3 linked regions of the Solidesulfovibrio fructosivorans JJ] genome follow. The protein of the gene in region 1 binds, or shares a complex with, the protein of each later gene. Links are inferred from orthologs where the notes say so. Each region holds a gene or a part of one and is shown in the gene's direction. Other genes may lie near its edges.

Region 1 (4,807 bases):
CAAGGGCCTGGACGCCCCTGTCAAACGCAAGGAGATTTCCGTTTTCGACGCGCAGGCCGTTGCCATCGACCTGCCGTCGGCGACATTCCGGGTTCGGGTTTCCGCCGGCGTCTACATACGCTCCCTGGTCCACAGCCTGGGGAAGCGACTTGGCTGCGGCGCCGCCCTCACCGCCCTGACCCGGGAAGCCAGCCGTCCCTTCGACCTGACGCAGGCGCATGGCCTGGACGACATCCTGGCCGCCCCGGAAACCCTGCCCGAGCGGGTCATTCCCATCGGACAGGCGCTTCCCCACTGGGCCACCGTTGCCCTGCCCGCCGATACGGCCGCCCTGGTGCGCCAGGGCGTGCGGGTGCGGGCCGGCGCGACGTATGCGCCCGGGGGCTGCGCCCTGCTGACCGACGACGCCGGACAGCCACTGGCGTTGGCCAAGGTCGAGGAGACGAACGGCACGAGAAGGTGGGCCATTTTGCGCGGTCTTTTCGGCGACCCGCAGCCGGCCCGGCGCGGCGGACAAACCGTCCCCGAGCGAACTACCACCCCCAACCATGGAGGATAACGCTGTGGTTATGACCGCCGAAGATAAAGCAAGCGTCATCACGGAACACAAGAAGCACGACGGCGACACCGGGTCCCCCGAGGTCCAGGTCGCCCTGCTGACGGCGCGCATCACTTACCTGACCGATCACTTCAAGTCCCATCCCAAGGATTACCATTCCCGGACGGGTCTGCTCAAACTGGTCGGCCAGCGCCGGAAACTCTTAAACTACCTGAAGAAAAAGGACATCCAGCGCTACCGCGATTTGATCGCCAAGCTTGGATTGCGCAAGTAGCGCCGCCACGACGGGAGCCGGCCTTCGCGGGCCGGTTCCCGCCTTCCCGCGCATGCATTATGCGCGCCCGCCCTCGGGACCAGGATCGCGCCCTGGAAAACAGACTTCTGCTTTCCATCGGGGACGCGACAAGCGGGTCCCGGCGGCCGCCGCGCCTGCTGCATGGCGGGAGGGTCGGTTCCAAACGCCACTTTCCCTTTTTTCAGCGAGGTGCCCATGACACTCCAGTTCGATCCCATCCGACTCCAAGCGAACATCGGCGGCAATGCCGTCATTCTCGAAACCGGTCGTCTGGCCAACCAGGCCGACGGCGCCGTCTGGGTCCAGTCCGGCGGCACGGTGGTCCTGGTCACGGCCTGCACCCAGGTCCTGCCCGAGGAGAAAGGCTTCTTCCCGCTCACCGTCGACTACCAGGAAATGTCCTACGCCGCCGGGCGCATTCCGGGCTCGTACTTCCGCCGCGAAATCGGCCGCCCCTCCGAGCGCGAGGTGCTAGTCTGCCGGCTGATCGACCGCCCCTGCCGGCCGCTTTTCCCCAAGGGCTTCCGTGACGAGGTCCAGATCATCGCCACCGTGCTTTCCGCCGACGGCGTGGTCGAGCCCGACGTCCTGGCCCTGACCGCCGCTTCGTCCGCCCTGCACATCTCCAAGATCCCCTTCGAAGGCCCCATCGCCGGCGGCCGCGTGGGCTACGTGGACGGCGCGTTCGTCTTCAACCCCACCGTGCAGCAGATGAACGGCGAAAGCACGCTCAACCTCGTGTTCGCCGCCTCGCGCGACGCCGTGGTCATGGTCGAGGGCGGCGGCCAGTTCGTGTCCGAGGACATGCTGGCCGATGCCCTGGAATGGGGGCACAACAGCGTGCAGCCCTTGATCGACCTCCAGGAGGAACTGCGCGAGAAGGCCGGCAAGCCCAAGATCGCCTTCGTCCCGCCGACCCCCATCGAAGAGCTGGAAAAGCTCGTCCATGCGACGGCAGAGGCCGGGCTCAAGGAAGCCTTCGCCATCAAGGACAAGATGCCACGCCGCGAGGCCCGAAAGGCCGTCAAGCAGGCCGTCGTCGAAGCCGTGGTCGCCGCCTTCCCGGACGAACCGACCTACAAGGCCAAGGCCGGCGACATCCTTGCGGACATGGAGAAGAAGCTGCTGCGGACGCTGATCAAGGAAACCGGCATCCGCCTCGACGGCCGCGACACCAAGACCGTGCGCCCCATCGGCATCGAGGTGGGGGTTTTGCCCCGCACCCACGGTTCGACCATCTTCGCCCGGGGCGAGACCAAATCCCTGTGCGTGGCCACGTTGGGCTCCACCGGCGACGAGCAGAAAATCGAAACGCTCAACGGCGAGACCTACAAGCGTTTCATGCTCCACTACAACTTCCCGCCCTACTGCGTGGGCGAGGTCAAGCCCATGCGCGGCCCGTCGCGCCGTGAAATCGGCCACGGGGCCCTGGCCGAGCGCTCCATCCTGCCCGTGCTGCCCGGCGCCGACGAGTTCCCCTTCACCATGCGCGTGGTCTCCCAGGTGATGGAGTCCAACGGCTCCTCGTCCATGGCTTCGGTGTGCGGCGCGTCGCTGGCGCTCATGGACGCCGGCGTCCCGGTCAAGGAACCCGTGGCCGGCATCGCCATGGGACTGATCAAGGAAGGCGACGATTTCCTGGTCCTGACCGACATCCTCGGCGACGAGGACGCCATGGGCGACATGGACTTCAAGGTCGCCGGCACGGCCAACGGCGTCACCGGCATCCAGATGGACATCAAGATCACCGGCATTCCCCAGGCCGTCATGCGCCAGGCGCTGTCCCAGGCCAAGGAAGCCCGGCTGCACATCCTCGGCCGCATGGCCGAGGTGCTCGCCGCGCCGCGCGCCGAGCTCTCGCCGCTGGCGCCGCAGCTCGAGGTGGTCAACATCAATCCGGAAAAAATCCGCGAAGTGATCGGCCCCGGCGGCAAGAACATCAAGGCCATCACGGCCGACACCGGCGCGTCCATCGACATCGAGGACTCGGGCAAGATCTCCATCTTCGCCCCCACCCTCGATTCCCTGGCCAAGGCCAAGGAGCGCGTGCTGTTTTATGACCAGCACGCCGACGTCGGCGCCAACTACAAGGGCATCGTCCGCAAGGTCATCGACTGCGGCGCGATCATCGAGATCCTGCCCGGCCTCGAAGGCCTGTGCCACGTGTCCCAGCTCGACGTCGAGCGGGTGGCCAGCCCGGCCGACGTGGTCAAGCTCGGCCAGGAGATCGAGGTCAAGGTCCTCGAGGAGGAGCCCTCGGGCCGCATCCGCCTGTCGCGCAAGGCCGTGCTCAACGAAGAGCGCGGCATCCCCTACGATCCGGCCGATTACGCCAAGACCGGCGCCCCGCGTCGCCCCGGCGGCGACCGTGACCGGCGCGGCGGCGACCGTCGCGGCGGATTCGACCGCGACCGCGGCGGCCGGGATCGCGGCCCTCGCGACCGCGACTAGCGTTTAAGGAAAGCGCGAGACCGTGCGAGAGGGGAAACCCTTTGAAAAAGGGTTCTCCTCTCTCGCGCTCTCCCCTTCCCAAACTTCTTCACGTCACAGGCGTTACACCGATAGACGGAGCCTTCCTTGCGGGAGGCTCTTTTTTTGTTGCCGCGTCCCATGAAAAAACCGGCCCCGGGCGAACGCCCGAAGCCGGTGTGCGATCGTTTGGAAGCCGGCCTTTCTACCAGACCGGCATGTCCACGGGGATGATGAACGTCTGCACCTGGTTGTCCACGTGCACGATCACCCGCAGCGAATGGATGCCGGCCGAGACCGGGAAGTAGAGGTAGCCGGGCATGAGTCCCCCCGGCGGCACGGGAGACGGCCGCCAGGCGTAGGTGCCCATCTCCTGGTAGAGCGAGGCCCGGTACTGGTCCATGCTCGGCTGCTGGGACAGCGCCGCGCCGCCGATGGCTCCGGCCCCGGCCCCGATCAGCGCCCCGGGGCCCGCGCCCCAGCCGTGGTTGAAGCCCGAACCGATAAGCGCCCCGAGCCCGGCTCCGACGGCCGCGCCGGTCAGCCCCCCGACGACCGCCGCCTCGGCGCTTTTCTTGTAGGCCGTGGAGGCGAAGACGAGTTCGGCCGCCTGGTCCACGGAATACGGCGCGTATTCCGCCCCGCCGACGCCTATGCCCCGGCATTCCTGGGCGTAGATGACCGGATAGCGGCCGGAATGGTTGCTGACCAAAAGCAGCACCGGAAAAAGACCCGCGTCATAGTAATTGAGCCCCCGGCCCTGCCATTGGTAGCGCACCGCCCCGATATCCCAGTCGGCCGTGCGCGCCGCGCCGGGCAGGACGGCCGGGTTGACCACACTCGAGATCTGCGGATTCGGCGGCGTGTAGACCGCGCAGGAGGCAAGCAGGAAACAAAGGGCCAAAGCCGTCGCCAGCCGGCCGACCGGCATGGAAAGGGTGGTGCGTTTCATAGGTCCTCTTGATGATGTTCCGGGCCGGCAAATGCCGGCCGGTGGTTGCTTCTACCGGCAGAACCGGATCGAGTCCATGATGCGGCGCAGGGTGTCCCTGGCCGCCTCGAACTGGCCGTTTTCGCTGGCGGCCATGAAGTTCATGTAGAAATTCTCCCCGTCGTAGGCCTGCCAGATGATGCGCTGGTAGCCGTTTTTCTGGGGCGCTTCCACGATCTCCCAGCCGATGACGCCGCATTTGCGCTTGGCGTCGCCGTCGTCGCGCCGCCTGGCCTCCAGATACTTCTTGATCTGCACCATCTCCTTGGCCTGCTTGAGCGAGGCGGCGACCGAGGCCTTGCGCGGAAAGCTCGGCACCAACTGCTCGAGGTGGAACTGAAACGACCAGGTGGTGCCGGGTTTCATGAACAGCACCGATTCGCTGGCCGGATCGCCGTTTTCCAGCTTCCAGCCGGCCGGAATGGTAAAGGAAAAATTGCGGGCCGGATTCTTGTAGGTGGTGTCGCTGGCGAGCACCCCGGCCCCGCCGGAG
Region 2 (4,760 bases), on another replicon or contig:
GCGGGGCTTGCCGTCCTGGCCGTCAACCGGGGCGACGATCCGGCCTATCTCGGCATCAACAGCCCCCGCGAACTGGTCGCAGCCGAGGAGGCGCTGCGCCGCCGCATCGTCGACGCCCATCTCGACGCCGGCGTGGTCGTCCGGGCGGCGGAGGCGGTGCGCATCGGCCCGCGCGTGACCATCGCCCCCGGCGTGGAACTGTGCGGCCCGCTGGAGCTTTACGGCGACACCAGCCTCGCGGCCGGGGTCACGGTCTGGTCACACTGCGTCCTCGCCCGCGCCGCAATCGGCGAAAACGTCACCTTGCATTCTTTTTGCCACTTGCAGGACGCGCGCGTGGCGGCCGGCTGCCAGGTCGGTCCCTATGCCCGGCTGCGCCCCGGAGCGCGGCTTCTGGAAGGGGCCAAAATCGGCAATTTCGTGGAAATGAAGAAATCGACCCTGGGGCCGGGCGCCAAGGCCAGCCATCTCACCTACCTGGGCGACGCCGACGTCGGGGCCGAAGCCAATATCGGGGCCGGCACCATCACCTGCAATTACGACGGCGTCAACAAACACAAAACCGTCATCGGGGCCCATGCCTTCATCGGCTCCAACAGCGCCCTGGTCGCGCCCGTGACCATCGGCGACGGGGCCCTTGTCGGGGCCGGTTCCGTGATTACTTCCAATGTGCCGGACGGGGCTTTGGCCCTGGGGCGCGGCAGGCAAGTGACAAAGCCGCGCAAATAAGATGACGGCTTGATTTTGGGACTGTTCGGGCGTAGATGGAAGCCATGGACATTTTCGATACGCTTGAGCAACGCGTGGAAGAGCTTGTGGCCCTCAAGAAGGCCTTGGAAGAAGAGAACGCGACGCTTCGGGCCGAGGTGGCCAGGCTTTCCGAAGAAAAGAAGGCCGTGGCCGAAAGGATCGACGGACTCCTGGCCAAGCTCCAGGTCGAACTGGAGCCGTAACCTCCCGATCGACGTCATATCAGCCGGGACGGCTGCGGGGTGTCGATGCCCAGTTATAATGTGTCCATTTTGGGCTTTGAGCTGTCTTTCAAGACGGACGCGCGCGAGCGGCGCGTCGAATCCGCCAGGGAACTGGTGGAGCAACGCTGCAACAACATGTTGAAGGCGGGCGGGAAAACTCTCGGTAAGGAGAAATTGCTGGCCTATGTCGCCTTGGGTCTGGCCGACGATGTGCTCATGTCTAACCAGCGGCTGACCGACCTCGAAACCCGGGTCGGGGCGCTGCTGACCAAGATAGATTGATTGCCGCCGTGTGGCGGCTGTTGGAAAGTTCCCTGGAGTGTGCGTGATTGTTGATTTATTTTTGAGCCGATACTCAAAAATAGGATGCCGCGACGTGTGGCTGGTGTGCGTGCCCGGCTGCGACCGGGTGGCCTGAAGGTCAAACAGGGGCGTCCGCCTTGGTTGCCAAGGTTCAAAAGAATTGACGACACGGCGCTCCGGGGCTTTTACATAAACCAGGCAAAGCGCGCCGGCGGCGCCCAAAACCGCCCGCAAGCCTCCCTGGAATCGCGCCAAACCCCTTGCGGCACGCTGCGGGCCGTTTCACGGATTTGAAAAAAAATCCGATCCCTTGCTTTTCGAGTCCCTTCCTCTCCCCGCTTCGGGAGAACCTATGGAATTCTCGACCATATTCATGGGAATTGTGGGCGTGGGACTCGGTCTGCCGGCCGGTTACTACCTCGACAAATGGATTTCCCAAAAAACCCTCAACGAGGCCAAAAGCCTGTCCGACCGCATCCTGGACGAAGCCCGCAAGGAAGCCTCCGCCCATAAGAAGGAAGTCGTTCTGGCCGCCCAGGACGAACTGTTCCGCCAGAAGCAGGAGCTGGAAAAGGAGTTCCGCGACAAGATTGCTTCCGTGGAGGACAAGGAGGAGCAGGTGCTGCGCCGTCGTGAGCGCCTGGAGGAAAAGCAGGAGCTGATCGTCCAGAAGGAATCCGAAATGCTGGCCACGGAAAAGCGCCTGACCGCCAAGGAGCGCGAGCTCGACGAGAAGGGCGAGGAACTTTCCCGGCTGGCCGTCGAACACGACAAGCGGCTCCAGGAGATTTCCGGGCTGACCATGGAGGAGGCCAAAAAGCGGCTCATGGACGAAATCGAGTCCAAGACCCGCCACGAGGCCGCCCGCATGATCCGCCAGATCGAGACCGAGGCCAAGGAAACGGCGGACAAAAGCGGCAAGAAGATCCTGGCGCTCGCCATCCAGCGCTATGCCGGCGATTTCGTGGCCGAGCAGACCGTCACCGCCGTGACGCTGCCGTCCGAAGAGATGAAAGGCCGCATCATCGGCCGCGAGGGCCGCAACATCCGCGCCCTGGAAGCCGCCACCGGCGTGGACCTCATCATCGACGACACGCCCGAGACCGTCATCCTTTCCGCCTTTTCGCCGCTCAAACGCCAGATCGCCAAGATGGCCCTGGAACGGCTCATCACCGACGGCCGCATCCATCCCGCCCGCATCGAGGACATCGTCCACAAGTGCGAGCAGGAACTCGACGTCAAGGTGCGCGAAATCGGTGAGCAGGCCACCTTCGACACCGGCGTCCACGGCATCCATCCCGAGCTCGTGCGCCTTCTCGGCCAGCTCCAGTACCGCACCAGCTATTCCCAGAACGTGCTCCAGCACTCCCTGGAAGTGGCCTCTCTGGCCGGCATCATGGCCGCCGAACTGAACCTCGACGTCAAGCGGGCCAAGCGGGCCGGGCTGCTGCACGATATCGGCAAGGCCGTGGACCACGAGATCGAAGGCCCCCATGCCCTTATCGGCGCGGACCTGGCCAAGAAATACGGCGAACCCGGCGACATCCTCCACGCCATCCAGGCCCACCACGAGGACGTGCCGCCCAAGTCCGTTCTGGCGACCCTGGTCCAGGCGGCGGACAGCCTTTCCGGCGCGCGTCCCGGCGCGCGCAAGGAGCTGCTTGAAAGCTACGTCAAGCGCCTGGAGGAGCTCGAGAACCTGGCCACGGACTTCGACGGCGTGTCCAAGGCCTACGCCATCCAGGCCGGCCGCGAGATCCGGGTCATGGTCGATTCCGAGAACGTGGACGACGACAAGACGTTTCTTTTGTGCAAGGACATTGCCAAGCGCATCGAGGACAACCTGACCTACCCCGGCCAGATCCGGGTCACGGTCATCCGCGAGAAGCGGGCTGTCGGCTTCGCCAAATAGGCGGGCTTTTTCGTGTCGGGGGCGCGTAAGCGCCCCCTTTGTTTTGCGGCATCGAAAATACGTCGGCAAGCCGCGGTCCATGGACACGCCCGATCCCCGCGCCCAGGCGGACGCGGCCGGCGTTGCGGGCGAGATTCTCCGACCCCGGCCGAAGGGAGCGGCCCGCCGCATGCGCATTCTTTTTCTGGGCGATATCGTCGGCCGGCCGGGCAGAAGCATCGTCTTCGAACGGTTGGGCCAGGTCCGGCGCGACCTGTCCCTCGATCTGGTCGTCGCCAACGGCGAAAACGCCTCGGGCGGCATCGGACTGACGGCCAAGGCGGCCCGGCAGTTGCTTGACGCCGGCATCGACGTCCTGACCGGCGGCAACCATATCTTCCGCCACAAGGACATCCTGCCGGTGTTCGCGAGCGAAGACCGCCTGTTGCGTCCGGCGAATTATCCGCCCGGCGCGCCGGGCGTCGGCTGGCGGGTCTACCGGCCGGCCGGCCTCCCCGCCTTCGCGGTCATAAATCTCCTCGGCCGGGTGTTCATGCCGGCCGTGGACTGTCCCTTCCGCGCCGCCGACGCCATCCTGGCCGAAATCCCCACGGACGTGACGCTGTGCCTCGTCGATTTCCACGCCGAGGCCACTTCGGAGAAAAAGGCCCTGGCCTACTACCTGGACGGCCGGGTCAGCGCCGTGCTCGGCACCCACACCCATGTCCAGACCAACGACGCCCAGCTTTTGCCCCGGGGCACGGCCACGCTCACCGACTGCGGCATGACCGGACCGGCCGCCTCGGCCTTGGGCATGGCCCCCGAAGAGGTCATCGCCCGCTATCTGACCGGGCTGCACCATCGCTTCGTCGTGGCCCGCACGCCGCCGGAAATGCAAGGCGCGCTGCTGGATGTTGACGCGGCCACGGGCAAGGTCGTAACTATCGCTGCCTGGCGACTGACGTAAGGGTCGCCGCAAACGGAGGAACCTGCCATGATCCGTCGCCTTCATGCCGTGGCCCTGGCCGCCGCGTTCGTCGTCCTGGCCGCCGGCGCCGCCCTGGCCGCACCCGAGCGCATGGCCATCTACATGACCGTGGCCGGACCGCTGGAGCTGGTGCGCGACGGCGCGACCTCCTCCATTCTGCTCGGCGGCAAGGTCATCCACCAGTCCCAGGGCGCGTCCCTGACCGCCCAGTCCTACATGAGCGTGGGCGATCCGTCCGACGGCTACGACGCGCTCCTGTTGCGCCATGGCGTTGGCGACGCCGAGTGCCCCATCACCTTCGACCTCGTCACCGTGGGGGCCGACAAGGCCTCCCTCGTCACGCCGAATATCAATAAATGTTCGCGGCTGGTGAGCATCAACGTCGACGGCGACAAGCTCATGCTGGTCACGGAAAAGCAAAACGGCCGTACCGAAGTCATCGAATACAACGACGCCAAACGTCGCGGCGGCGGCAAAAAACCATAAGGATACCCATGCTGCGCATCCTCGTGCTGACGGCTCTCATTCTTGCCTCGACCCTTTCCGGTTGCGGCGACGAAACGGTCTACGACTGGCAGCGTCCCCACGATACCTATCAGGTCGG
Region 3 (4,762 bases), on another replicon or contig:
TGCCGTTCGAGCACGGCCCGGATCTTGCGCAGGTGGCGCTCGAAGCCGCCCTGGGAAAGGTATTCGGCCACGGCGATCTGGGTGGGCGTGGCGCAGCAGACGTTGGTGGTGGCCTTTATCTCGAAGGCCTTGGCCGCATAGCGCCCGGGGAGCAGGTAGCCGACACGAAAACCCGGGGCCAGGGTCTTGGAAAACGACGAGCAGTGAAGCACGTAGCCTTCGGTGTCGGAGGAGGCCAGGCAGCGCGGCCGGCCGCCGTCGAAATACAGGTCGCCGTAGACGTCGTCCTCGATGACCGGCACCCCCCGGGCGGTGAGCATGGCCGTCATTTCGGCCTTGGCCGGGTCGGGGATGCGCGCGCCGTCGGGATTGTTGAAATTGGGGGTGAGGATCACGACCTTGATGTCGAAGCGGTCCAGCGCCGCGGCCAGGTCGGCCGGGCGCACGCCGCCGTCGGGATGGGAGGGCAGCTCCACGGCCCGCAGGCCGAAATTCTCCAGCAACTGGAGGAAGCAGTAATAGGAGGGGGCGGCGATGGCCACGTTGTCGCCCGGCCGGGTGACCGAGCGCAGGGCGATGTACAGCGCCTCCATGGCCCCGGAGGTGATCATGATGTCCTCGGGCCGCGCCTCGATGCCGGCCTCGACCAGACGCCAGGCGATCTGGCGGCGAAGTCCCAGATTCCCGAACACGCCCTCGTAGCCCACCACCGACTCGCCGCCGGCCGTCGCCACCTTGGCCAGAAGCCGGGACAGCTGGCGCGTGGGCAAAAGCGATTCGTCGGTCTGGGCCACATTGAGGGGCACCATGTCGCGCCGGCCCATGCCGCCGAGCACCTCCCGGATGAGCGCTCCCCGGTTGATGGCCGTGGGCGGCTTGGCCGGCAGGCGCGACGGCCGGGGAGCGGGCGGGCGGTCCGGCCGGGAGCGCACGAAGAATCCCGATTTGGGCCGTGCCTCCACCACGCCGCGTCGTTCGAGGGCCATGTAGGCCTGGTTGACCGTGGACACGCTGACGCCAAGTCGGGTCCCCAGGGCGCGCAGGGACGGAATGCGTTCGCCGGGGAGCAGCTCCCCGGATTCGATGCGCTCCAGGATATGGCGCTCCACGCTGACGTAGCGGAAGATGCCGTCGTCGGTCTGGGGCAGGGGCATGGCGTTTCCTTTTTTTGTGATCTGTTATGCCTATTTTTTCTTTGAACTGTATCTGTCATGGTAACAGACGTTCTGGTCTAAGGGAAGGGCGCCGGCGGCGGTTCCGCCGGGTCTAACCTGAGGAGGACGCCATGTTCGCGGATCGCATCAAGGAAGACAGACAGCTTGCGGCGGCCCGACCGGGGCTTTTGGACGCCTGGATTTCCCGCTTTCGGGACAACCGGTTCGTGCGGGTGGCGGCCGAGGCCGGGGAACGGCTTTTCACGCCGGGGCGGCAGCTCACCGCACGCCTGGGCCAGGGCAAATATCTGAGCCTCTCGGGCACGCGGTTTTGCCGGGTGGAATGCCGGCGCGGCGCGGTCTGGGTGACGGCGGCGGGCGACGGCCGGGACAGGGTGCTGACCCCAGGGCAGCGGGCGAGCTATTCCCGGGGCGGCAAGGTGGTGGTTTCCGGGCGGGGCGACGCGTCGGAAGTGCGGGTGTGCTGGGACTGACGCCTTTCGTCGGCGAGGCGCAACGCGGTTGCCGCCGGATCGTGTTGCCGGGCTTGGCGCAACCTGCTATCGCCAGGACAGCAAGGAGCCTGCCGCATGGAAGAAAGCTGTCCGATCGCCCCCATCGACACGTCCATTCCGGTTCTCGGGCCGGCCAAGATTCCTTCGCCGCTGCCTTATTGCCGCTTCGCCGACGACAGCCGCGCCAGGATGGAGCTCGACGCCAGCGAATTCGGCTCGGGCTCGGGGCCGTGCTTCGCCGATTTCGAGCTGGCCGGGCCGCGCAGCCGCATTTATTATGATTCGTCCAAGGTCAAGGCGGCCATCGTCACCTGCGGCGGACTGTGCCCGGGCTTAAACGACGTCATCCGGGCCATCGTCATGGAGGCCCACCACAACTACCACGTGGCCGGCGTGCTCGGCATCCGTTTCGGCCTGCAAGGCTTCATCGAATCCTACGGCCACGAGCCCGTGGAACTGACTTCGGCCAACGTGGCCGACATCCACCAGTTCGGCGGCACCACCCTGGGCTCGAGCCGAGGCCCCCAGCGTCCCGAGGATATCGCCGACGCCCTGGAGCGCCTCAACATCGCCATGCTTTTCGTCATCGGCGGCGACGGGTCCATGAAGGCGGCCCGGCGCATCCAGGAGGAAATCAGCCGGCGCGGTTCGAAAATCAGCATCATCGGCGTGCCCAAGACCATCGACAACGACATCAACCTCGTCACCCAGTCCTTCGGCTTCGACACGGCCGTGGAGAAGGCCGCCAAGGCCATCCGTTGCGCCCATACCGAGGCCATCGGAGCCCTAAACGGCGTGGGCCTGGTCAAGCTCATGGGCCGGGAATCCGGGTTTATCGCCGCCCAGGCGACGCTCGCGCTCAAGGAAGTCAACTACGTGCTGGTGCCGGAATACCCCTTTGCCCTGGAGGGGGAGCATGGGCTCTTGCCGTCCCTGGAGAGTCGTCTGGCCCGGCGCGGTCACGCCGTGATCGTCGTGGCCGAGGGCGCCGGGCAGGACCTGCTCCCGGACACGGGGCTGCGTGACGCCTCGGGCAACCCGGTGCTCGGCGACATCGCCGAATTCCTTTCCGGCAGGATCGAGTCGTATTTCCGCGACCGCGACATCCCCATGACGCTCAAATTCATCGACCCGAGCTATATCGTCCGGTCGGTCCCGGCCAATGCCAACGACCGGGTCTACTGCGGCTTTCTGGGGCAAAACGCGGTGCACGCGGCCATGGCCGGCAAGACGGGGATGGTGGTGTCCAAGCTCTACGGCCGCTACGTCCACCTGCCCCTCGACCTCGTGACGCTGCGGCGCAAGAAGCTCAACATCGCCTCGGACTACTGGCGCTCGGTGATCGAATCCACAGGCCAGTACACGGTGACGCCCTTCATCGACGACCCCGCCATTTTCTGCGCCAGGTAATTGGGGGGAAGAGAGAAGAGTGTGCGAGAGGGGAACCCTTTTTGAAAAAAGGGTTCCCCTCTCGCGCTCTCCCCTCCCAAAAACTTTCAACGGTTACAGACGCTGTGACGGTAATTGTCTGTAACTATTAAAAGTCTTTTGGAGGGGGGGTCCGGGGGGACCCTTTTCTTCAGAAAAGGGTCCCCCCGGGAAGTCTCTTTCCTCTCCCCCTATCCCCTATTCCCTCTCCCAGGCCGTTAGGGCGCGCAGGGCGAATTCGAGGAGCTCGTCCACGGGGCGTTCGGGCAGGCTGGCGTGGGCGCAGGCCAGGTAGAGCGGTTCGCGTTCGGCCAGGGTGGCGGTGATTTCCTCGCGCAGCCCGAGCTGCGTCAATTTGGGGCGTTGTTCCTCGTTTAAGTCGGCCATGAGCCGTTCGGCCAGGCGCTCCGGATCTGCCTGGAGGTAGAAGACCAGCCCCTTGCCCAGCAGGTCGCGGTTTTCCGGCAGCAGGACGACGCCGCCGCCCGTGGCCACCACCTGTCCCGTTTGCCCGGCGGTTTCGGCCAGGATGGCGGCTTCGGCCTTGCGGAAGGCGTCCCAGCCGTCGCGGCCGACCATGTCGGCGATGGTTTCCCCGTATTTTTCGCAAAATGCCGCGTCGAGGTCGGTAAACGGCCGTTCGAGGCGTTCGGCCAGGCGTTTGCCCAGGGTGGTTTTGCCCGAGGCCCGGGGGCCGATGAGGTAGATGTTGCGGTCGTCGGCAAGGGGCATTGGCGGCCTCCGTGAAGGATGCTGGCGGGAAAAATGGTCCGCCGCGCCCGGGAAATAGCGTTCCGGGGCCTTTCTGTCGAGCCGGGGTGTAACCGAAGGCCTCTTTGCCGCGCCAAAGACGGCAGTGCGGGCTTCTGTCCGCGCCATCGAGGAGGGACTTGCGGCATGGACGGGGTGACGGGTGCGGCCTCGGCCCACAGCCGGTCGTGCTGACGGCTGGCGGGCATGGGACAATTTCTGACGAAACTCGAGGGGATCGACGACGGCTCCCTGGCCGCCGCCGCCGCCCAAGGGGATCAGCGGGCGTTCGCGGTCCTGGTGTCCCGGCACCAGCCCGGCGTCCTGCATCTCGTCTCGCGCTTTTGCGACGACCCCGACGGCATGGAGGATCTTGCCCAGGAGATCTTCGTCAAAGCCTACCTGAATCTGGGAACGCTGCGCAACGGAGCGGTTTTTCGCGGCTGGCTGCACCGTATCGCAGCCAACACCTGCATCGACTGGTTGCGGCGGCGCAAATCCGACGTGGATATGGTGGCCGGGATCGAGGAATCGCTGCCCGACGAGCGCGACCAGGCCAGGATCGAGGCCCGCGACGCAAGGCGTCGGCTCAAGGCGGCCATGGCCGTGCTTGGTCCCAAGGACCGGCTGCTGGTGGCGCTTTTGGGACTCGAGGGAAAAAGCGTGGAAGAAGTGGCGGGCATGACCGGCATGACCCAGGTCAACGTCAAGGTTCGGGCCTTTCGCGCCCGGCGCAAGCTCAAGGCCTACCTGGAAGAGAAGGAACATGATTGAGCGGCCGGGGCGCGGCCGACCGATCATTCGTTGCGCAGATACGGCCAGGCCTTGCCCGCCAGGGCGCGCCACAGGCCGGCCATGCCGAGGGTCAGCGTGACTCCCGCCGCCGTGGCGACCGTCAGGAGCGCCGGCACGGCG

Evidence for each region. Proteins that work in one complex are often made in the same cells at the same time.
Region 2: pnp (region 1) and rny share a complex: the UniProt entries of both Bacillus subtilis proteins name them as parts of the possible RNA degradosome complex. The link is inferred for Solidesulfovibrio fructosivorans JJ] from one-to-one orthologs.
Region 3: pnp (region 1) and DESFRDRAFT_RS16085 share a complex: the UniProt entries of both Bacillus subtilis proteins name them as parts of the possible RNA degradosome complex. The link is inferred for Solidesulfovibrio fructosivorans JJ] from one-to-one orthologs.

Annotation. Positions count from the first base shown.
Region 1 is NZ_AECZ01000022.1:39,833-44,639, forward strand. The notes cover bases 678-3,677. They hold pnp (polyribonucleotide nucleotidyltransferase), read left to right. Parts: upstream 678-1,049; coding sequence 1,050-3,305; downstream 3,306-3,677. Other genes in these bases: rpsO (30S ribosomal protein S15), read left to right, coding at 678-833; DESFRDRAFT_RS14720 (hypothetical protein), read right to left, coding at 3,529-3,677. Outside these bases: tRNA pseudouridine(55) synthase TruB, read left to right, coding at 1-559; more of rpsO, read left to right, coding at 564-677; more of DESFRDRAFT_RS14720, read right to left, coding at 3,678-4,275; DESFRDRAFT_RS14725 (hypothetical protein), read right to left, coding at 4,327-4,807. UniProt on the Bacillus subtilis protein: Involved in mRNA degradation. Catalyzes the phosphorolysis of single-stranded polyribonucleotides processively in the 3'- to 5'-direction. Necessary for competence development in Bacillus subtilis.
Region 2 is NZ_AECZ01000002.1:42,624-47,383, forward strand. What follows is about bases 957-3,909. They hold rny (ribonuclease Y), read left to right. Parts: upstream 957-1,629; coding sequence 1,630-3,189; downstream 3,190-3,909. Other genes in these bases: DESFRDRAFT_RS01730 (cell division protein ZapA), read left to right, coding at 999-1,256; DESFRDRAFT_RS01740 (TIGR00282 family metallophosphoesterase), read left to right, coding at 3,359-3,909. In the rest of the region: bifunctional UDP-N-acetylglucosamine diphosphorylase/glucosamine-1-phosphate N-acetyltransferase GlmU, read left to right, coding at 1-729; cell division protein ZapB, read left to right, coding at 774-953; more of DESFRDRAFT_RS01740, read left to right, coding at 3,910-4,135; DESFRDRAFT_RS01745 (hypothetical protein), read left to right, coding at 4,163-4,642; DESFRDRAFT_RS01750 (SPOR domain-containing protein), read left to right, coding at 4,651-4,760. UniProt on the Bacillus subtilis protein: Endoribonuclease that initiates mRNA decay. Initiates the decay of all SAM-dependent riboswitches, such as yitJ riboswitch. Involved in processing of the gapA operon mRNA, it cleaves between cggR and gapA.
Region 3 is NZ_AECZ01000028.1:14,410-19,171, forward strand. What follows is about bases 957-3,911. They hold DESFRDRAFT_RS16085 (ATP-dependent 6-phosphofructokinase), read left to right. Parts: upstream 957-1,744; coding sequence 1,745-3,079; downstream 3,080-3,911. Other genes in these bases: DESFRDRAFT_RS16075 (aminotransferase-like domain-containing protein), read right to left, coding at 957-1,154; DESFRDRAFT_RS16080 (DUF2917 domain-containing protein), read left to right, coding at 1,286-1,648; DESFRDRAFT_RS16090 (shikimate kinase), read right to left, coding at 3,296-3,829. Outside these bases: more of DESFRDRAFT_RS16075, read right to left, coding at 1-956; DESFRDRAFT_RS16095 (RNA polymerase sigma factor), read left to right, coding at 4,055-4,621; DESFRDRAFT_RS16100 (ABC transporter permease), read right to left, coding at 4,645-4,762. UniProt on the Bacillus subtilis protein: Catalyzes the phosphorylation of D-fructose 6-phosphate to fructose 1,6-bisphosphate by ATP, the first committing step of glycolysis.